Regions from separate parts of the Luteibacter anthropi genome, predicted to be linked through region 1. Evidence: predicted binding sites of a transcription regulator. Region 1 holds the regulator's gene; each other region holds the start of a gene.
The links. Region 1 encodes FliA, which starts transcription of late flagellar genes. Its sites were predicted from a motif close to TAAAGTTTNNCNNNCNNNGGCCGATAA; they were not measured.

Region 1 (7,017 bases):
CGCGGCCTGCTCGGCATCCATCAGGCCCTTTTCGACGGCCTTGCGGCGCAGGACCTCGGGATCCATGCCCTTGCCGTCATCGGTCACCGTGATGACGATGCGGTCGCCGTACTGACCGGCGGCCAGGCGTACGGTGCCCGAGCGCGGCTTGCCCGCACGGGCGCGCACGTCCGGCATCTCGATGCCGTGGTCCACGGAGTTGCGCAGCAGATGCACCAGCGGGTCGGCCAGCGCCTCCACCACGGTGCGGTCAATGTCGGTCTCCTCGCCCTCGGTCACCAGTTCGATCTCCTTGCCCAGCTGGCGGGCGAGGTCGCGAACGATGCGCGGGAAGCGCGAGAACAGCTTGCCCACCGGCTGCATGCGCATGCGCAGCACGGCGTTCTGGAGATCTTCGGCCACGCGCTCCAGCTCGCCGATGGCACGTTCCATCGGATCGTTGGTGCCGCGCGGCGCAAGGTTGGTCAGGCGGTTGCGCACCAGCACGAGTTCGCCGGCCGCATCCACGAGGTTGTCGAGGCGATGCGTATCGACGCGGACGGTTGTGTCGGCGGTGGAGGCCGTGCGCTTTTCGGAGGCGGCCCTGGCAGGTGCTGCTTCGCCAGCCGCAACGACGGGTGCCACGGGCGAGGCCGCCTGCACGGGCGCCGGAACCGGCACAGGTGCTGCCACGGGCACCGGTTCTGGCGCCACGGCACTGTTCGCGCCCGGCGCGGCCGTACCGTGCAGGGAATCGAGCAGGGCTTCGAATTCGTCGTCGCTGATGGCGTTGCTGTCCGCGACAGGCGCGGCCGCTTCCACCACGGGCACGGCCGCGCCTGCATCGGCACCGGGAGCCCCCGTGCCATAAAGCGAATCGAGCAGGGCCTCGAATTCGTCGTCGCTGATCGTGCCCGACGCAGCCGGTGCCGGCGCCCGGTCGGCGCGCGCGGCATCGAGCATGGCCTCGAATTCGTCTTCGATGGGATCGTGCGGCCTCGGCACGGCCACGCTTGTCGCCGCGACCGATGCGGTCACCGGCTGCGCGAGCGCGGCCGGGGGTGCGGAGGCCACGCGGCCGGGAATCACCAGGCGATCCAGCAGCGAACGCGGCGCGGCCTCGATGGGCACGCCGCCGTCGGCGGCGCGCATCATGTCGTTGAGGAGGTCCAGCGATTCCAGCAACGCATCCATGAAACCGGCATCGAGCACGATGGCACCGTTGCGCGCCTCGTTGAGGAGATCCTCCGCGCGATGGCACAGCTCCACCATGGCGTGCAGGCCGAGAAAGCCTGCACCGCCCTTTACGGTGTGAAACGCACGGAACACCGCGTTCAGCAGATCGACGTCACCGGGCGAGGACTCAAGGTCCACGAGCTGTTCGCCCAGGCTCTCAAGCAGTTCACGCGCCTCGATCAGGAAGACGTTGAGCAGCTCGTTGTCCAGCTCCACGCTCATGGCGCGCTCAGAAACCGAATTCGCTGAGCAGGCGATCCACTTCGTCCTGGCTGACCTTGTCCGCCGCCGGAGCCGCACCGCCCGCCAGCGAACCGGTGAGGCGCACCAGCTCCACCAGCGAGGATTCGACCTTGGCCATGAAGGCTTCGACGCGGGCCACGCGCTGGCCGGAGAGATCCTGCCAGGACTGCGCCTCGACCATCTCGCCCAGGCCGATGTCGGCGCTCTGCGCGAAGTCGCCCACGCGCACGGCCAGCGCACGGGCGCTGGAAGCGAACGACGGGTCGGCCGGGTCGAGCACCAGCACTTCGTCGGCCTGCGTGGCCAGTGACTGGGCCTGCGGACGCAGCTTTTCGCTGAAATCGAGCGTGCGATGGGCGGCCTGCGAGCTCATTTCGAGCACGTCGAGCAGGTGCTTGCGCGCGTCGCTCATGTTGCCCGGGTTGCCGTCGTGCGAAATGTCGGCGGCGAGACGGCGGGCCGACTCGTGCAGGTCGCGCGCGAGGTGGCCCAGGGCGAGGAACAGGTGCTGTTCGCGGCTGCGGATCAGGCGATCGAGCGCCTGCTCAACGGCGGCCGGATCATCGGCCTCAAGCAGGTCACGCAGTTCGGGAGCGACCTCTTGGCCGGCGGAAATCGTGGAGTTCATGCGGTGTCCTTAGCCTGCCGCCGCGGCGAGGCGTTCGAAGATCTTGTCGAGTTTTTCCTTCAGCGTGACCGCAGTGAACGGCTTGACCACATAGCCGTTCACGCCGCTCTGTGCGGCGGCGATGATCTGGTCGCGATTGTTCTCCGCCGTGACCATCAGCACCGGCATCGCCTTGAGGGCGGCATCGGCACGGATGGCGCGAAGCAGCTCGATACCGGTCATGTTCGGCATGTTCCAGTCGGTGACCACGAGGTCGAACGACTGCGAACGCAGCAGCGCCAGCGCGGCGTTGCCATCTTCGGCTTCCTGGATCAGGCCGTTGGTGAAGCCCAGTTCCACCAGCAGGTTCCTGACGATGCGCCGCATGGTGGAGAAATCGTCCACCACGAGGATTTTCATGTTCTTGTCCAAAACGTCTCTCCGCCTGTACCTGCGCGTTTCTTACCCGGCGACGGCACCCCCGGATGCCGTCAATGCTTTTCTTTCCAACCCGACATGCGAGCGCGGAGGCGGATCAGGGCCTGGCCATGGATCTGGCACACCCGCGATTCGCTTACACCCAGCACCGCACCGATTTCCTTCAGGTTGAGCTCTTCATCGTAGTACAGCGACATCACCAGCTTTTCGCGCTCGGGCAGGCCATCGATGGACTGCGCCAGCGCATCGCGCATGCCGTCCTGCTCGAAGGTGCCTTCCGGTCCGGCAGCATCCGGATCGGCGACGTCGATGGCTGCGCCCTCGTCGCCTTCGGGCGCCGTCAGGCTCAGCAAACGCGCGCTCGCCGCGTCGGCCAGGATCTGGTTGTACTCCATGGCGTCGATGCCCAGCCGCTTCATCACTTCCGCGTCGTCGGCGTCGCCACCCGTCTCGTTTTCGATCTGCCTCGTTACCTCCGCTACCTCGCGCAACTTCCGGTGGACGGAGCGCGGAGTCCAGTCCGTCTTGCGCAGTTCGTCCAGCATGGCGCCACGTATGCGGATGCCCGCATAGGTTTCGAAGCTGGCCGCGCGAGTCGGCGAATAATTTCTTGCGGCTTCAAGCAAACCGATCATCCCGGCCTGCATGAGGTCGTTCGCGTCCACGCTCGGCGGCAGCCTGCCCATCAGGTGATAGGCGATACGGCGTACCAGCGGCGCATGGGTCTTTACCAGTTGGTCCGCGGGAACACGAGTAATTTCAAGGTATTCGCTCGCCACGCTCACAACGGCAGCCCTCCTCCCAAGTGGGAACGTTCGGCAAAGAAGCCAATGCGTCCCTGTGCCCGGGTTTCGGGTTCACCCCATGTATCGACCGACCTGGCCAGATTCTTGAATCCGACCGCGGAACGGCTGCTCGGCCAGGCATCCACCACCGCCGACTGGCGGCGGATGGCCTGCCGCAGGTACTCGTCGTGCGGCACCATGCCCATGAAGTCGAGCGATACGTCGAGGAACCTGCCGGTCACCCGGGACAGCTTCTCGTACAGCGCCTTGCCCTCCTGGGCATGGCGGACCATGTTGGCGACGATGCGGAAGCGGTGTACCGCAAACTCGCGCGAGAGCACCTTGATCAGCGCGTAGGCGTCGGTCAGGGAGGCCGGCTCGTCGCAGACCACGATCACCACCTCGTCGGAGGCGGCGGCGAACATCGACACGCTGTCGGAGATGCCGGCGGCGGTGTCGACGATGAGGTATTCGGGGGCCAGCGGGTATTCGTCGAACGCGCGGATCACCGCGGCGTGCTCGATATTGGGCAGCTGGGCCATGCGTCGGGTGCCCGAAGTGGCCGGGATCACCTTCAACCCGTGCGCGGCTTCCAGTACCAGATCCTCGATGCGGCAGGCGCCTTCGAGCATGTGGCCCAGGTGGCGCACCGGTTGCAGGCCCAGCAGCACGTCGATGTTGGCCATGCCCAGGTCGGCATCGAGCAGCAGCACGTCACGGCCGCCCATCGCCAGGGCCATGCCGAGGTTGACCGCCACCGTGGTCTTGCCCACGCCACCCTTGCCTCCCGCGATCGCGATGCTGCGGGTAGGACGACGGTCGGACAGCCATTCGAGTCCGGCAGCCTGGGTGTTGTCGACGTGTGTGCTCATGAAGGATTTCGCTGCCGGGGAAGAGTATGCGTTTGCAGATGCCGAGGTCACGGGTCGGGTCGTCCTGATCATGCCAGCGCCGTCGCCGGCATGCCGAACCGATCGGCAAGTATGGCGTCGTCGGGCTCTTCTGTGCGCTGTTTCACCCTTTGGGCGGCGAGACAGACCAGTTTGCGTGCATCCGCCGAGGCGATGTCCTCGGGGACACGCTGGCCATCGGTGGTGTAATCCAGCGGCAGGCCATGGCGGATCACGGCCGAGAGCACGCCGCCGACCAGCGGCGCCTCGTCGAGCTTGGTGAGGATGGCGCTCTGCGGCCCCAGCGGCGCATAGGCGCGGATGGCGTCGTCGATGGCCTGGGACTGCGCGTTGGCGGCCAGCACCAGGCAGGTGCGCACGTCGGCCATGGCGCGCAGGGTATCGAACTGCTGTTGCAGGCGCGGGTCGTTGCCGGCCAGGCCGGCCGTATCCACCAGCACGGTGTGCTTGCCGCGCAGCTGGAGCAGCGCGTTGCGCAGGCTGGTGGCGTCGTTGGCGTTGAACACGCGCACGCCGAGCAGGCGGGCATAGTGCTCCAGTTGGGCGCCGGCGCCGATGCGGTACTGGTCGGTGCTGATCAGCGCCACGCGCGAAGCGCCGTGGCGCATCACGGCGCGGGCGGCCAGCTTGGCGATGGTGGTGGTCTTGCCCACGCCGGTGGTGCCCACCAGCGCGGTGACACCGCCACCCACCGTGTCGAAGTTACGGCCGGTGGTGCGCACGTTGCGCGACAGCAGGCCCAGCGGCAGGTAGCGCGCCTGCTCCACGGTCATGTCGGCGGGCAGCTCGGCGCACAGGGCACGCGCCACGTCGCCGTCGATGCCCAGGCGGGTCATCTCGCGCAGCACGCGGGCATGCAGCGGCTGCTGGCGATCCATCTGGTTCCAGGCCAGGGCGGACAGCTGCACTTCGAGCATTTCGCGCAGATGGTTGATCTCGGCGCGCATGCCGGTAACGGCGATGTCGTTCTGCGGATTCACCGTGGCGGCACGCACCACGTCGGCGACGCTGGCGGCCAGCGCGGCGCTGGACTGCCGCTGCGGGGCGGCGCTGTTCGGGTTTTTCACGGCACGCTCGACCACGGCGGCCGTCGCGGCGCGGGCCTGGTCGAGGCGGGCGGCGCGCTCGCTGTCGCGGTCCTCACGGATCGCACGGATCGGCGACGGTGCCTGGGCCTGCCTGGCGGCCTTCTCTTCGACGTTGTCGAAGGCGAAACCGGCTTCGCGAACCAGCGCCTCGTCATAGTCGAGCGCAGCGATGATCTCGATGCCGTCGTCCATGCGACGCGTGGACAGGATCACGGCATCCGGGCCCTGCTCGTCCCGTACCTGGCGCATGGCCTGGCGCATGTCGGGAGCAACGAATCGTTTGATTTTCATGCGTTCGATCCTGTCTTACGTCGCGGTGCCCAGGTTCGAGGACACCACCATGTTCGTTCCGTCCGGCCGGCGAATCGGCGAACGGTGTCTCAATGCTCAGCGCCCGAGGGCCGTCACCAGCTTGACGCGGCGGTTGTCCGGCACCTCGTTATAGGCAAGCACATGCAGGTTTTGGGCCACATGTCGCGTAAAGCGGGCCAGCCAGGGGCGCAATGCAGGAGAAACCAGCAACACGGCCGGTTCGCCGGCCGCTTCCTGGCGGCGGGTAGCATCGGCGACGCTCTGCTGGAGGCGATCGGCCAGTCCCGGTTCCACCGCCGCACCCGCCGGGCCGCCACCCTGCAACGACTGCAACAGGATCTGCTCCAGGTCCGGCGCCAAAGTAATGACGGGCACTTCGGTACCCAGGCCGGCGATCTCCTGCACGATCTGGCGACCCAGCGTCACGCGCACGGCGGCGGCGAGTACACCCGGGTCCTGGCTCTGGCCGGCATGCTCGGCCAGCGATTCCACGATGCCGCGGAAGTTACGGATGGGCACGCGCTCGGCCAGCAGGTTCTGCAACACCTTCACGATGGCGCCCAGCGACAGGCGCTTGGGCACCAGGTCTTCCACCAGCTTCGGCGTCTGCTGGGCCAGGCGGTCCAGCAACTGCTGCACGTCCTGGTGACCGATGAGTTCGTGGGCGTGGTTTTGCAGGATGTGCGACAGGTGGGTGGCGATCACCGTGGCCGGATCCACCACCGTGTAGCCGAGGGTCTGGGCGTGCTCGCGCAGGCCCGGCTCGATCCACACGGCATCCAGGCCGAAGGCCGGATCGCGCGTGGCAATACCGTTCACCGTGCCGTGCACGCGACCCGGATCGATCGCGAGCATGCGCTCGGTGTGGATCTCCGCTTCACCCATCGGCACGCCCATCAGCGAGATGCGATAAGCATGCGGCGCGAGGTCGAGGTTGTCGCGGATATGCACCGAGGGCACGAGGAAACCCAGCTCCTGCGACAGCTTGCGGCGCACGGATTTGATCCGCGCCATCAGCTCGCCGCCCTGCGCCTTGTCCACCAGCGAAATGAGGCGGTAACCCACTTCCAGGCCGATGGTGTCCACCTGGGCCACGTCTTCCCACGACAGCTCGGTACGCTCGGCCGGCGGCGCCGCTTCCAGCGCCAGCTCGGTGCCGGGCGCGGAGGCGGGAGTCGAACCCGCGGCACCGCCCTGCTGGTTGAGGTGCAGCTTCCATGCGCCGAAGCCAGCGGCGGCGGCGAGAATGAGAAACGGGATATTCGGCATGCCCGGAATCAGGCCCATCGTGCCGAGCACGGCGGCCGCCACGCCCAGCGCCTTGGGCTGGCCGAACAGCTGGCCCATCACCTGCTTGCCCATCTCCTGCGACTTGGACACGCGGGTGACGATCACCGCCGTGGCGATGGAGAGCATCA
Region 2 (7,017 bases), 1.4 Mb from region 1:
GACCATCGCCACCTGCTGCACCTCGACGTTGTCCACGCCGATCTCGCCGACCTGCGGACCGGCGGCCGCCGTGGCGCTGGCGCGACGGGTGGCGTTGGGCACGTAGAGGAAGGCCAGTGCCTTGCCATCGGGGCGCCATTCCAGGCCATCCACATAGCCGTTGAGCTTGGTCAGCCGCTGCGGCGCGGCCTTGGTGTCGATGTCCACGACGTAGACATCATTCTGCTTGCCCTCTTCCACGCCGGGCTTGCCACCCGCGCAATCGGAGAGAAACGCCAGGTGTCGGGAATCCGACGCCCACGAGGCCGACAGTTCGCGGCATCCCTTGCTGCTGGTGACGCGATGCGCATTGCGGCCATCGGCGTCGGCCAGTTCGAGCACGATCTTGCCGTTGGTCTTGACTGTCCACGCCAGGTGGCGCCCGTCGGGCGACAGGGCCACCGATTCGATCGGGCGTACCTTGCCGAGGTTGTCGAGAATGCTCGCGATGCGCGGATCGGCCGCAGGCGCGGCTTTCTCGGCGTGGACAGCACCCGCGCAGGCAAGCGCGACGGCAGCGGCGATCCAGTTCATTCGCATCGTGAAGGGCTCCGGGTGTGCAGAAAACGTGAAGCTAGCACACCCGGCACGGCCTCAGGCGAGCAGGTGCACGTATTCCGGATTCCGCTTGAACCATGCGGCCGCGTACGAACATGCGGGGCTTATCTTCCAGCCTTTCGCCTCGGCGACCTGGATGGCAAAACGGGTCAGCAGGTTGGCGATGCCACGACCACCGACCGCGTCGGGGACGCCAGTGTGCGTGATGGTCATGACCGTGCCTTCGAGCAGGTAATCGATCTCGCAGGTATGGCCATCGACCACGGTTTCGAAGGTATGCCGCTTCTCGTCATGGACGATGTGCAGCGGATGAGCCTGGTCGTTCATCGCATCGCTCCGTCAAGGGGAGCCGTCATTGTTCCGCCGCACGGGGCTCACGGGTCAAGCGGTGCCTGCGTCATCCGCATACATCGGCGCCACACTTGAAGCGTAAACTGCCCGCAGCGCCGCATCAGCGGCCGTGCAAACGCAGGCAGTCGAGGACACCACCCCACGTGCTCATCATCCACGAACACGGCCAGCCGACACCCATCCAGTGGTCGACGGGCATGGACAAGCCACATGCCCCCATCTGGATCGACCTGCTCGATCCCTCCGACGACGAACGGCGCTGCGCCGCCGACATCACCGGCCTGCGCGTTCCCGAGCGCAGCGACGTGGTGAACCTTGCGCTGTCCAGCCGCATCCGTACCGACGACGACGCGATGTATCTGTCGATTCCCTACTTTGCGGACACGGCCGATGGACATACCCCGGGTCCCGTAGGCCTGGTCGTCACCGGCCGCGTGCTGATGACGCTGCGCTTTTCCGATTCACCCGCGTTCCGTCTCGCCAGCGAGAGCTGCGCCCAGCATCGCTGGGAATCCAGCGCCGACGTACTTGCCACGCTGATCGAGGCCATCGTCAATCTGGCGGCAAGACGTATGGAGGATGTCTCTGCCGAGCTGAAGAAGCTGTCCGATCGCATCTTCACGCCCGAACGCCTGGGCACGCCTATCCTGCGCGGCTGCATGCTGGAGGTGGGCCGGCTGGAGGGGCTCCAGGCCCGCAACCGTTCATCCATGCTCGGCGTACAGCGCATCGTGTCTTTCGTGAGAGCCAAGAAGCCCGACTGGATGTCCGACGACGTGGAGGTGCGCCTGCGCGTGGTGGACCACGACCTGCGTACGCTGGACGAATTCGACGACCAGCTCACCAACAAGCTCCAGTTTCTGCTCGATGCCGCCCTGGGCTTCATCAGCACCGACCAGAACCATGTGATGAAGGTGCTCACGGTGACCTCCGTGGCAACCATTCCGCCGGTGATCCTGGCCGGCATATGGGGCATGAATTTCAAGGACATGCCTGAGCTGGACCTGCCCTATGCGTATCCCATCGCGCTGGGGATCATTCTGCTGAGCATGGTGCTGCCCGTGCTCTTCTTCAAATGGCGGGGCTGGTGGTCGGGGGATTGAGCCACTGCGGCGTTACAGAATACCCGCCCGGTTTGGAAGACCTGTAAACCGTAACTGGTTCACATTTTTTACAATCCGAAGCCATTTTGCCCTAAAGTTGGCGCTCTCGCGGCCGCTAGCCCGGGGCAAGCCCGGCCGGCGGGCAATCCATTGACGCGAACATGGGGGTCGCATGGCGCGACCTCGCTCGGGGGAAGAAGGGTGAGTTCGGTGCCTGTCAGTAGCCAACACCACGTCGCAGGGAAGCCGCGTCCATGAGGGCTTCGTGGCACTCTCCCTCCGGCACCCTGCCCGACTCCCGCCTGCTCGCCTCCGTGGCGGAGTTCACCCATCACCGCGACATCGACGCACTCGACCACAGCCTGGTGCTTTCCCTGGCCGAGCTGGTCAAGGTCAGCAGCGTCACGCTCTGCAAGCGGGGCGAAAGCGTCCAGTTTCCGGTCGATTCCGTCGTGGTCTGTTCGCGCGATGCCGCCGGGGCCTTCGTGATCGAAGCCGTGGACCCCTCCGGCGAAGGTGATCCGGTGGACACCATCGTCCGTGCCATGGAGAAGCTGGAGGCGATCAGCGAAGTCACACCCGCCGGCCTCAACCGGCTGGTGATTCCGATCCAGCGCGAGCAGGCTGCCACGGGCGCCCTCATGCTGGAATCCGACGAGGCCATGGACGATGTCCGCGGTCTGGTCGAGGGCTTCGCACGGATCTACGGCAACTACATCGCCCTGCTCAACGAGAGCGAGCGCGACAAGCTCACGGGCCTGTACAACCGGCGCAGCTTCGACCGCCGCCTGCAGCGGATGCTGAAGCATCGCCGGCAGCGGGCGCGGGCCCTTGCCGAAGGCAAGGAAGACCGCCGCCTGGTGCGCGAGGAAGGGGCAAACATCTTCCTTGCCATCCTCGATATCGATCACTTCAAGCGGATCAACGATACCTACGGCCATGTCTATGGCGACGAGGTGATCCTGATGCTTGCGCAGCAGATGCGCAGCAACTTCCGCCAGAGTGACGTGCTGTTCCGCTTCGGCGGCGAGGAATTCGTGATGCTGCTGGCCGCGCATGACGAACGCACGGCGTATACGGCGCTGGATCGTTTCCGCCAGTACATCGCTTCGCATACTTTCCCGCAGGTGGGGCATGTCACGGTGAGCATCGGCTATGCGCGGATCACCGAGAGCGATTATCCGGAGATCGTGCTGGATCGTGCGGACAAGGCGCTTTATTTCGCCAAGCAGAACGGGCGTGACAGCGTGCACGGCTATGAGACGCTGGCGGAGTCGGGGGATCTGGCGCCAGTGGCGCTGGGAAGTATCGATTTGTTTTGAGGGGTGATGTACCGGGCGATTCCCTGTGCACCGCCCTGGTCCGGTCGCGCGCAAGGCGCGCTCCTACACGACACGTTGTAGGAGCGCGCCTTGCGCGCGACCGAAACCACAGCGCCCTGTAGGAGCGCGCCTTGCGCGCGACCGAAACCACAGCGCCCTGTAGGAGCGCGCCTTGCGCGCGACCGGATCGAAGCCAGGCGTTACTTCACGACACCACAGGCAATCCGCGCCCCGCCACCGCCGAGCGGCTCCGGCTGGTCGGAATAGTTGTCGCCACCGGCGTGAATCATCAGCGCATGACCCTTCAGGGTCGCCAGGCTCTTCAGGCGCGGCGCGGTAACCGCCGTGGTATCGGTGCCATCGGCGCCGATCTCGATCTTCGGAAGGTCGCCCTCATGCCCCATGGCATCCGGGCCTTCATGCTTGCCGGTATGCGCCGGATCGAAATGACCGCCGGCCGCCAGTGCGGCGCCCATCTTGCCGTCCTTCTCTCCCGGCGCGCAGCTGGGCTTCTCATGCAGATGGAAACCATGCGTACCCGGCGGAAGCCCCTTCAGGTCGGGCGTGAATACCAGGCCGCCGGCGCTCTCGGTCACGGTGACCATGCCCACCGCTGCGCCGGTGCCGGATGCGGTGACCAGGGTCATCGGCACCACCACGCTCTTATCGGCCGCCTGAGCGGACGCACACACGAACAGACCTGCCGCGACGATCACGAGCTTCTTCATCGTGCCACTCCTTCCAGTGTAGGAAACCCGGGGATACTGCACCCGGCGTGCACGATGCGTCCATACCGAAACGGCTTATCCAAACAAGCCACGTACATCATCGGCCGTGAGCAGGCGCCACTGGCCGCTCGGAAGATCGCCCAGCGACAGGCCGCCAAGCGCCGGCCGGTGCAGCGTTTCCACGTGATTGCCCACGGCGGCGAACATGCGACGCACCTGGTGATAACGCCCCTCGGTAAGCGTCAACCGCGCATGGCGTGGCCCCAGCACCTCAAGCGTTGCCGGCTCCAGCGGATCGGTTTCGCCGTCGAGCATGAGCGTGCCCGCTGCGAAGATCCCGCCCTCGTCGCCGCGTAGATCCGATGCGAGCGTGGCTTCGTAGATCTTCGCCACCGACGAGCGCGGCGAGATGATGCGATGCAGCAGCGGGCCGTCATCGGTAAACAGCAGCAGGCCCGAGGTATCACGGTCCAGGCGCCCCACGGTGGACAGCACCGGATTGCGCTGGGAAAAACGCGGCGGCAGCAACTCATAGACCAGTCGCCCCACGTCCTTGCGTGAACAGGTATAGCCCGCGGGCTTGTTCAGCATGAGGATCATGCCCTGCGGCGGATCGAGCGGCTCGCCGTCGAAACGCACATCGGCGTGTTCCATCTTGTCGTCGGCATACAGCACGTCACCCGACGCATCGGTGACCAGTCCCTCGCGGAACATCGATGCCACCTGCTTGCGGCTGCCATAGCCTAGGTTCGCCAGAAGGCGTACGAGTTTCATCGGCGAGGCTCCTTTGCTTCAATCACTTTGAATCCGTCGCGATCGACGACGGTACGCACCGCGCCGAAATGCGCGGCAAGCGTGGTTTCGTAGGCCAGGTGGCGGTTGGCCACCATCAAGAATCGTCCTTTCGGCGCCAGCGCCCGCGCTGCGGCAACGATGAATGCCCGGCCGAGGTCGGGTTCGCCGGCATGCCCCTGATGAAACGGCGGGTTGGACACCACCACGTCATAGCTGCCCGGCACACCTTGCGTGACGTCGTGCCAGTGCACGGTCGTCTCCACGGCGCGCCCGCTACGGGCAATCGTGGCGGCGAGATTTTCACGGGCCGGCGCGAGTGCGCGGCCTTCCGCCTCGAACAGGTCGGCCGCGACGATGCCTGCGCAGCGGGTGATCGCCTCGCAGGCCAGGTAACCGAAACCGGCGCCCAGGTCGGCCAGCCGCCCCGAGAGATCGACAGGCAGTGCTTCGGCAAGCAGTGCCGATGCGATATCGATACGATCCCATGCGAACAGGCCGCGCCGGCTGGTGAAGCGGCCCTGCGCAATCGTCACCGGTGCATCGAGGCCCAGCCACGACGCCATCAGCGCCTCGTCGGCCTGGGCACCGGGAGGTGTCCAGAAGATCCGGCACTTGTGCTTGGAGACGGTGCTCACGCCGCCCGATAGCAGGGCCAGATCGCCCTCGGCCGTCTTCGCGCCCTCCGTGTTCGGCACCGCCGCGAGCACGATGCCGCCTTCCGCCCGCCGCGCCATCGCCTGGGCGAACAGGGCACGGGTTTCCTCGCGCTGACGCGTGGGCAGCACCAGCACGGTGGCGAACCGGCCTTCGGGCGGCTCGGCCACAACCTCGAAACCCGAGCGGGCCAGTGCATCGGCGGCCGGCTTGAACGACTGCTGCATCGTCCAGCCCGGCCGGCGGTGCTCGCGCAGCGCGAAGCCGTCACGCGCACGCAGCAGGAGCAGGTCACCCTTGGGCGGGAGTGCCAGTTCGCCCGTGGCGAAGGGAACGAACAGTGCCTCGAGGGCGGCGTCGGAAGCGGAACCGGCAGACACGTGGGAAACAGACTCATTGTGGATCGTGGCCGGACATTCTAGCTTCTCCTGTCGGGAGTCCCGATGTCCGTCCGCCCACCCTTCTCATCTCAAAGGAGTCATGCCATGCCCTTCGTACGAGTGAAAGACGGTACCGAGATCTTCTACAAGGACCAGGGACAGGGCCAGCCCGTAGTCTTCTCGCATGGCTGGCCGCTGTGCGCCGACGCCTGGGACGTGCCCATGAAATTCATGGTCGACCACGGCTTTCGCGTGGTGGCGCACGATCGCCGCAGCCACGGCCGGTCCACCCAGACCGCCACCGGCAACGACATGGACACCTACGCCGACGACCTGGCTGCCGTGATCGACGCGCTGGACCTGAAGGACATCATCCTCGTCGGCCACTCCACCGGCGGTGGCGAGATCGCCCATTACATGGGCCGCCATGGCACGAAGCGCGTGGCGAAGGCCCTGCTCGTGGGCGCCGTCCCGCCGCTGATGCTGAAAACGGCCGCCAACCCCGGTGGCCTGCCGAAGGACGTGTTCGACGGCATCCGCAAGGGTGTGTGGGACGACCGCTCGCAGTTCTACAAGGACCTCACCACGCCCTTCTTCGGCTTCAACCGCGCCGGTGCCAAGGAATCCCAGGGCATCCGTGACGACTTCTGGCGCCAGGGCATGCTCGGCGGCCTCTACGGACAGTACGCCTGCATCCACGAGTTCTCCGAGGTGGATTACGGCCCCGACCTGGACAAGATCGACGTGCCGGTGCTGCTGATCCATGGCGACGACGACCAGATCGTGCCCATCGATGCCGCCGCCCGTGCCGGCGTGAAGCGCCTGAAGCACGGCACCCTGAAGGAGTATCCCGGTGCCCCGCACGGTCTGGTGGTCACCCACCAGGACCAGTTCAACACCGACCTGCTCGCCTTCGCCCGCAGCTGATCAGCTGCTGCACGAGAGCATCGAGCACCCCACCCGGTTGCGCGCCCACTCCGGCCGGCGCGCAGCCAGGTGGTCCCGGCCGGGCTGGTCGTCATACGGGCGGCGCAAGGCATCCTGCAATTCATGGATGCCTTCGTCGTCGCCCTGTTCCGCCCGGTCG
Region 3 (7,017 bases), 1.6 Mb from region 1:
CTGCTTGCCTCCGGTGTCACCAAGGGCCCGCTGTGGTCCGCGGAGCACCTCACCGCGCAGCAGATCGCCGATGCGCAGAACACGCCGCGCAAGGATGCCTTTCACGCCGAGACCGCCATCCCCGTGGCGGATCGCGCCCAGTTGGCCGACTACAAGGGCAGTGGTTACGACCGCGGCCACATGACGCCGTCGGGTGACGAGCCGAATTCCAGCGCGCAGTACCAGAGCTTCTCGCTGGCGAACATGATCCCGCAGAGCCACACGCTGAACACCGGCAAGTGGGAGCGCATCGAAACCAGCGTGCGCACCATGGCCACCAACGACGGCGAAGTCTTCGTAGTGACCGGCCCGGCCTTCGACGGCCCGACGCCAGACACGATCGGTGCCGATGCCGTGATCGTGCCGAACTACACCTGGAAGGCCATCTACGATCCCAAGGTCGGCGCCAGCGCCTGGCGTTGCTCGAACATCGACACGCCGGTCTGCTCGGTGGTGTCGATCAACGCGATCATCACCGAGACGGGCATCGATCCGTTCCCGTCGCTGTCGGCCACGCTGAAGTCGCGCACGATCTCGCTGCCGCTGCCGAAGTGATGTGACGCCGGTCCGCCGGGCTCGTATGCCCGGCGGACCGGTGGCATCGGCAGCGCTCGACGGCGTGTGCGTCCAGGCTGGACAGAAAGTCTCGCCGAACCCATGATCGTCGCATGACCGATGTCCTTGCCACCTTCATTCCCGTTGCCGATGCCATTGCTGCCGTGCTGAAGCCGCATGCCGAAGTCGTGATCCATGATCTCGGCAACGGCCGTATCCGGCATATCGCCAATCGCATGTCACGCCGTGCACCGGGCGATGCATCGCTTACCGATATCGCGGATATCGAATCACTCGACGATGCGGTGATCGGACCCTATCCGAAGACCCATGCCGACGGACGCTCGATGAAGTCGGTGACTGCCGTGCTGCGCGACGGGCGGCGCAAGGCGGTGGGGCTGCTTTGCATCAACATCGATGTGAGCATGTTCGAGGCAATGCATGCGATGTCGAAGGAATTCCTGCGTTTTGCAGAGGCCGCACCGCGACCGGATGCCTTGTTTCGTGAGGACTGGCGGGAGGAAATCAACGATCTGGTGGGTGCGTTCCTTGGTGAGCGTGGCACGAGTCTGGCCGGTTTGGATGTAACCGAGCGTGAGGCACTGGTGGCGCAGCTGGATGAACGTGGGTTGTTCGATATCCGCCACGCAGCGAACTACATCGCCAAGGTGCTCGGTGTATCACGGGCGACGCTCTACAAGTCGCTGAAGCGCGTCAGGCAAGACGACCTGTAGGAGCGCGCCTTGCGCGCGACCGGGTTGTCTCGATCACCCGGTCGCGCGCAAGGCGCGCTCCTACACCGGCATTCATCGCGATCACCCGTTCGCGCGCAGGTCCGTCCCTACGTGAGTTCGAAGTAAGCCACTTCGCGACGGAGGATTTCCGCGCTCTCGCGCATGGCGCGGCTTGCGGCGGCGGCCTGCTCCACCATTGCGGCATTCTCGCGCGTGGTTTCGTCGATGCCGCGGATCGCGCCGTTCACCCGGGCGATGCCGTCGTTCTGTCCGCGAGTGGCTTCCATCACCGAACCCACCAGACCCGCAAGGGACGTTACCCGCTCCCCGATGCCTGTCAGTACCGCACCGGCCCGATCCACCGACGTCACGCCCGCCTGCACGGCTTCGTCGCTGGCACCGATCAGGCCGCGGATGTCGCGTGCCGCCTGCGCGCAGCGCTGGGCCAGTTCGCGCACCTCGGAGGCGACCACGGCGAAGCCACGGCCGTGCTCACCGGCGCGGGCGGCTTCCACGGCGGCATTGAGCGCCAGCAGATTGGTCTGGAACGCTACCTGGTCCACCAGATCGAGCACCTCATTCATGCGCTCGGTGGTGCGCAGGATCGTCCGCATGTTGTCGATGGCGGCCATCGCTACGCGGTGGCCTTCGTCGGTCATGTCGCGCGCCTCGTTCACGGCCGAATGCGCTGCGCTGGCATGGCCCAGGCCACCCGATACGGCACGTGCCATGTCTTCCATCGACGCGGAAGTATGCCGCAGGTGCTGTGCCTGGGTGCGCGTGCGATCGTTGAGTGCGTCGTTGCCGTGCGCAATGCCGCTGGCGGCATGCGCCACCAGGTCTGCGCGATCGCGTACCTGGGTCACCACATGACCCAGTTGCGCGTCCATGGCGGTGAGCGAGGTCAGCAAAGCACCGATCTCGTCGTTACGGCCCACGTCGATGCGCGCGCCCAGGGTGCCGCTTGCGATGGCCGATGCGACGTCGGTCGCCTGGCGCAACCGCCGGCCAAGCGAACGGATGATCGCCAGATCCATGGCGCTGGCAGCCAGCAACGCGATGGCGAGCAGCACGGCCGACACCGCCGCGCCGCGCTGGATATCCGCGTGCTGCGCTTCGGCCTGCGCCTTGCCGCCCGCGAGCGCCAGGGCGAAGAGGTTGGAGAAGTCGCTCTTCAGCGGTACGACGGCCGACTGCACGTCATTGGACAACTGAAGCTGTGCCAGGTCGAACTGTTCGGCCTTGAGCAGTTCCACGACATCGTCGATGGCCTTGTCAGCGGCCTTGCGGTGTTCGGCAGCCAGCGAGACCAGTTTTTTCTGCGCCACGCCTAGCCCGCTGGCTTCGAGCGACTTCCACTGTTTGTCGATGTCGTGTCGATCCGCACCGATGGCGGTCACCGCATCGTCCACGGCCGAGGGCAGGCGCATCAGCGTGGCATGCACGAGCGCATCGAGCAGGTCGTTGTAATCGTTCTGGATGTGGCCGACGTCCGCCACGGGTGCCAGCGTGTCGCCGACGACGGACTGCAGGCGCTCGTTGGCGGTTCGCAACTGCACGCCACCCACGATCCACAGGGCGAGCAGCAGGCAGATGGTACCGGCAAGGCGCAGGAGCAGGCGCGCGCGCAACGTCAGCTCAGGTAACGGAAGGCGGGAGAATCGCATGGCGCACTCACGGGGGACGGGGATGCCTTCGTGTCGGCCGGAGTTTCTGCAACTTTAGCGATTTTTGGCAAATTATACTTTTGTTTCAGTTAGTTGAAGATGTCATGACAACGCATTCACCGGGCGTCCGTCGAAGTGCACCACGTGCAGTCCGATGCCCGAATGCTTCGCCACGCGCTTGGCCGAAGCGGCAAGGCTAGCCACGGTCTCCGCATCGCGCGGAAAGGCTTCCGTGAAGCAGGCCACGCCCACGGCGACCGTGGTGATCGGAAAGAAACGCTGGTGACCGTGGCGGTCTTCGCTGTCGATGCCGCCGCGTGCACGATCCACGTCATCGAACAGGTTGCCGGCCATCGCATTGAAGCGCACGCGCATCTCCTCGCATCGCGACGTCCAGTCACTGCCCTGGAACACCACGAGGAAATCGTCGCCACCGATATGACCGACGAAGTCCGCATCCTGGCGAAGATCGCCGGTCAGCGTGCTCGCCAGCAATCGGATCATCTCGTCACCACGGAAATAGCCGTACTGGTCGTTGAACGGCTTGAAGTTGTCGAGATCGAAATAGGCGGCGGCGAACGCGCCACCGGATTGCAGCAGGCGCTCGATATGTTCGGTCACCGGCAGGTTGCCCGGCAGAAAGGTCAGCGGGTTGGCGTAGCGCGCTGCTTCCACGCGGATTTCCGTCACCCGTCGCACGAGGGCTTCGCCCGTTCCCAGCCCGAGGTAGCGACCCCGCGAGGTAATGACGAAACCGTCGCTCAGATAGCGCTGGTCTTCGCCGCGCAGGATGTCGGCCATGTTCTGCAAGGGCATGTGCTCGTCGCAGAGCAACGGTTCGGCGTGCATGAAAGTCGTGCAGGGTTTGCGGCCGAACAGCTCGCGGGCGAACGGCTGCGCCATGCGTTCGGTGAAGACACGCCGGTTGACGATGCCCAGGGGACGGCCATCGTCGACGATGGCCACCGCATGCAGGCGCGGTTCGGCGGCAAACAAGTCCACGATGTCTTCGTTGAGCTGCACGGATGACAGGCAGGGCGCCTCGATGAGCATATGGCCTGCCGTGAAGCGGCTGCCCGATACGGGGCCACGCGGACGCGGTGGTACGGGTACATGGCCCAGTGACAATGCGGCGACGACACGGCGTGGCGGCTCGCTCAGGGACTCCGCGCTGGGACGGGCAATCAGGAAACCCTGCGCGTACGGAATGCCCAGTTCGCGAAGCATCAGCAGGTCGGCTTCTTCCTCCACGCCTTCACCGACCAGCTCGGCACCGAGGGTTTCGGCGACGGAACACAGCGCGCGCACGATGGCGAGGCGTTCGGCGCTGTGCGCCAGGCCATTGATGAGGTAACGATCGATCTTGACGATCTCCGGGTGCACCTCGTTCCACATCTCGAAATTCGAATGCCCGTTGCCGAAGTCGTCGAGGGCCACGCGGATGCCACGCGCACGCAGGAATCCCAGCGCGTGGGCCAGTCGTGCCGGGTTGTCGACGATGTCGCGCTCGGTGATCTCGATGGTCACGCGGCTCACGTCGAGACCGTGCACCGACAAGGCCTCGATCACCTCCTCGGCCCGCACGCCTTCCTGCACCAGCGCCTGCGCGCTGAGGTTCACCAGCAGGCGCCCCGACAGGCCGCTTTCGACAAAGCGCTCCGCGATGCGGCGCACCGCCGCCAGTTCGAAGACACCAAGACGTCCACGCGCCCGGGCCAGATCCAGCAGGTCCGGTGGCGTCAGGTCGAACTGCGGCAAGGCCGACCGGATCAGGCCCTCATGCGCCACCACCTGTCCGGTGTCGATGCGGATCACCGGCTGGAAGACGGCGGTGAGGGATGTTCCGGCGAGGGCCTGCTCGATCAACGACGGTTCGCGACCGCCGGCTGGGCTGTTCATGGGCATCGTCGTGGCAAGGCCGGGGAACTGCCCCGTTAATCGGCCACCGAAGCGAATGCTTTAGTAAAAACCCTTCGAAATCAATTATTTCTGATTTGTGACATCGGCCATGACGCTCAAGCGTCAGCCAGTTCCAGTGCGCTCAGGTTCCAGCGGTCGAAGGTGAAACGGCCCTCGCGCAGCGCCAGCGGCGTGTAGGCGCAGTTGCCGTGGTGGTAATTCGCCGTGTTGCCATCGCCCAGGGCGCCCAGCACCGCACGCAGGCAATGACCGTGCGACAGCACGGCCACGCGCCGGTAAGGCAGAGCGCGCGCGGCTTCCAGCGCCGGCAGCATGCGCGCCGCCACGTCGTGCAGGGACTCTCCGCCACGGGCCGCCGCGCCCGGCTCGGTACCGCGCAGCACCTCGATCCATCGCGGGTTCTCGGCCATGGCCTCGGCGACCAGACGGCCCTCCAGTTCGCCAAAGCTGCGCTCCACCAGGCGCTCGTCGAGGCTTACCGTGCCACCGATGGCGCGCGCGGCGATCTCGGCCGTGCGACGCGCGCGCAGCAAGGGAGAACTGATGATGTGCCCGACGCCCAGGCTGGCGAGGCGACGCCCCAGCGCTTCGGCCTGTTCAAGGCCGGCGGTGGTGAGCGGACTGTCCTCCCTGCCCTGCGCGCGGCCGGCGACGTTCCATTCCGTCTCGCCGTGGCGGGCGAGAATCACTTGTTCGAGCATGGGGATGCCTGGGGAGAGAGTTCGCTCATTGTAACGGCGCGCTTCAACGCAGCTGGCTGTCCTTGCTTCCGCGCCGGTTGTAGCCGCTGAAAGCCGCTTCCTCGTGATCGGCCGCTTCCTGGCAGGCCACGCACAGCCGCACGCCCGGCACGGCCTTGCGGCGCGCCTCGGGAATCGGCTTGTCGCATTCCTCGCAGTGCTCCAGTCCGGGGCCATGGGCCAGCCGGCTGCGCACCCGCTTCACCGCGTCGTCCACGGTGGCATCGATCTGGTCCTGTACGGCGGTATCGCCCGCCCATCCGGTCGCCATGGGGCACCTCCACGCCATGCGGTCCCAAGTAACTGATTTATGGGCGGACGCGCCGTTTCAAAGGTCAGCTCGCAGCGGCCTTCAGCTTCGAGATATCGATCTTCGTCATCTGCATCAGGGCGCCCATGGAGCCCGCATTGCCGGCCAGATCGGCGATATCCCCCGGCACCACCTGCCAGGACAGGCCATAACGGTCTTTCAGCCAGCCACAGGCCGACGGACTGCCGCCATCGGTGAGCGCATCCCAGTAATGATCGATCTCCCGCTGGTCGTGACAATGCACCACCAGCGACAAGGCCTCGTTGAACCGGAACACCGGTCCACCGTTCAAGGCCGTCACCGGCTGGCCATCGAGCTCGAAGGACACCGTCATCACCGAGCCCTCCGCACGTCCGGAGGCGGCGGAGGCTTCCTTCGGGTAGCGGGTGATCGAGAGGATCCGGGAGTTGGGGAAAATCCCGGTGTAGAACGTCGCGGCCTCCTCGGCCTGCGTGTCGAACCAGAGGAACGGGGTGATGCGCCGGAAAGCGGACATGCGGTTCTCCCAGGACAGGCCACGGCATGGCCCTTCATACGGTACGTCGAACGGCGGCAGGCTATCTCGACATCATGGGGCAGCGGCCAGCCCCACGCAGAAATCCACGAAGGCCCGCACCTTGGGCGGCGCGTTGCGGCGCGAGGGGTAGAAGGCATAAAGCGGGAAGGTCTCTTCGGCCCAGTCGGGGAACAGCTCCACGATGCGGCCATCGGCCAGCGCGTCACGCATGCTCAGCTCAAGTATCTGGGCGATGCCCACGCCGGACACGCACAGGGCGTACATGGTGCCGGAGTCGGTCGCCAGCACCGGACCGGTGGTCTCCACCGTCACGATCTTGCCCTTGCGATGAAATTCCCATTCGAACGGGCGCCGGGTCACGGGGTCACGGAACTGGATGCAGTGATGGCCGATCAGATCCTTCGGCGTGGCGGGCCGGCCGTGGCTGGCGAGATAGCCTGGCGTCGCCACGGTAAGCACGCGGGTATCGAGCAGCTTGCGGCCCACCAGCGACGACGACGGCGGCACGCCGAAGCGCACCGCCACGTCGATGCCG

Region 2: KR767_RS18385 (GGDEF domain-containing protein) is a predicted target of FliA. The motif match lies at 2,144-2,170, and genes of this name have one in related genera.
Region 3: KR767_RS06095 (GGDEF domain-containing protein) is a predicted target of FliA. The motif match lies at 4,931-4,957, and genes of this name have one in related genera.

The regions. Positions count from the first base shown of each region.
Region 1 is NZ_CP077072.1:2,931,206-2,938,222, reverse strand. It holds gene KR767_RS12795 (chemotaxis protein CheA) at 1-1,437, opposite strand, end outside; gene KR767_RS12790 (protein phosphatase CheZ) at 1,445-2,086, opposite strand; gene cheY (chemotaxis response regulator CheY) at 2,096-2,497, opposite strand; gene KR767_RS12780 (RNA polymerase sigma factor FliA) at 2,557-3,288, opposite strand; gene KR767_RS12775 (MinD/ParA family protein) at 3,285-4,160, opposite strand; gene flhF (flagellar biosynthesis GTPase FlhF) at 4,229-5,578, opposite strand; gene flhA (flagellar biosynthesis protein FlhA) at 5,675-7,017, opposite strand, start outside.
Region 2 is NZ_CP077072.1:4,340,912-4,347,928, forward strand. It holds gene KR767_RS18370 (S9 family peptidase) at 1-579, opposite strand, end outside; gene KR767_RS18375 (GNAT family N-acetyltransferase) at 634-924, opposite strand; gene KR767_RS18380 (CorA family divalent cation transporter) at 1,092-2,051, shown strand; gene KR767_RS18385 (GGDEF domain-containing protein) at 2,306-3,373, shown strand; gene sodC (superoxide dismutase [Cu-Zn] SodC) at 3,574-4,101, opposite strand; gene KR767_RS18395 (pseudouridine synthase) at 4,177-4,875, opposite strand; gene KR767_RS18400 (class I SAM-dependent methyltransferase) at 4,872-5,930, opposite strand; gene KR767_RS18405 (alpha/beta fold hydrolase) at 6,036-6,857, shown strand; gene KR767_RS18410 (protein adenylyltransferase SelO) at 6,858-7,017, opposite strand, start outside.
Region 3 is NZ_CP077072.1:1,328,811-1,335,827, forward strand. It holds gene KR767_RS06080 (DNA/RNA non-specific endonuclease) at 1-594, shown strand, start outside; gene KR767_RS06085 (helix-turn-helix transcriptional regulator) at 708-1,328, shown strand; gene KR767_RS06090 (methyl-accepting chemotaxis protein) at 1,436-2,995, opposite strand; gene KR767_RS06095 (GGDEF domain-containing protein) at 3,098-4,894, opposite strand; gene KR767_RS06100 (histidine phosphatase family protein) at 5,011-5,616, opposite strand; gene KR767_RS06105 (DksA/TraR family C4-type zinc finger protein) at 5,660-5,926, opposite strand; gene KR767_RS06110 (VOC family protein) at 5,991-6,461, opposite strand; gene KR767_RS06115 (LysR family transcriptional regulator) at 6,534-7,017, opposite strand, start outside.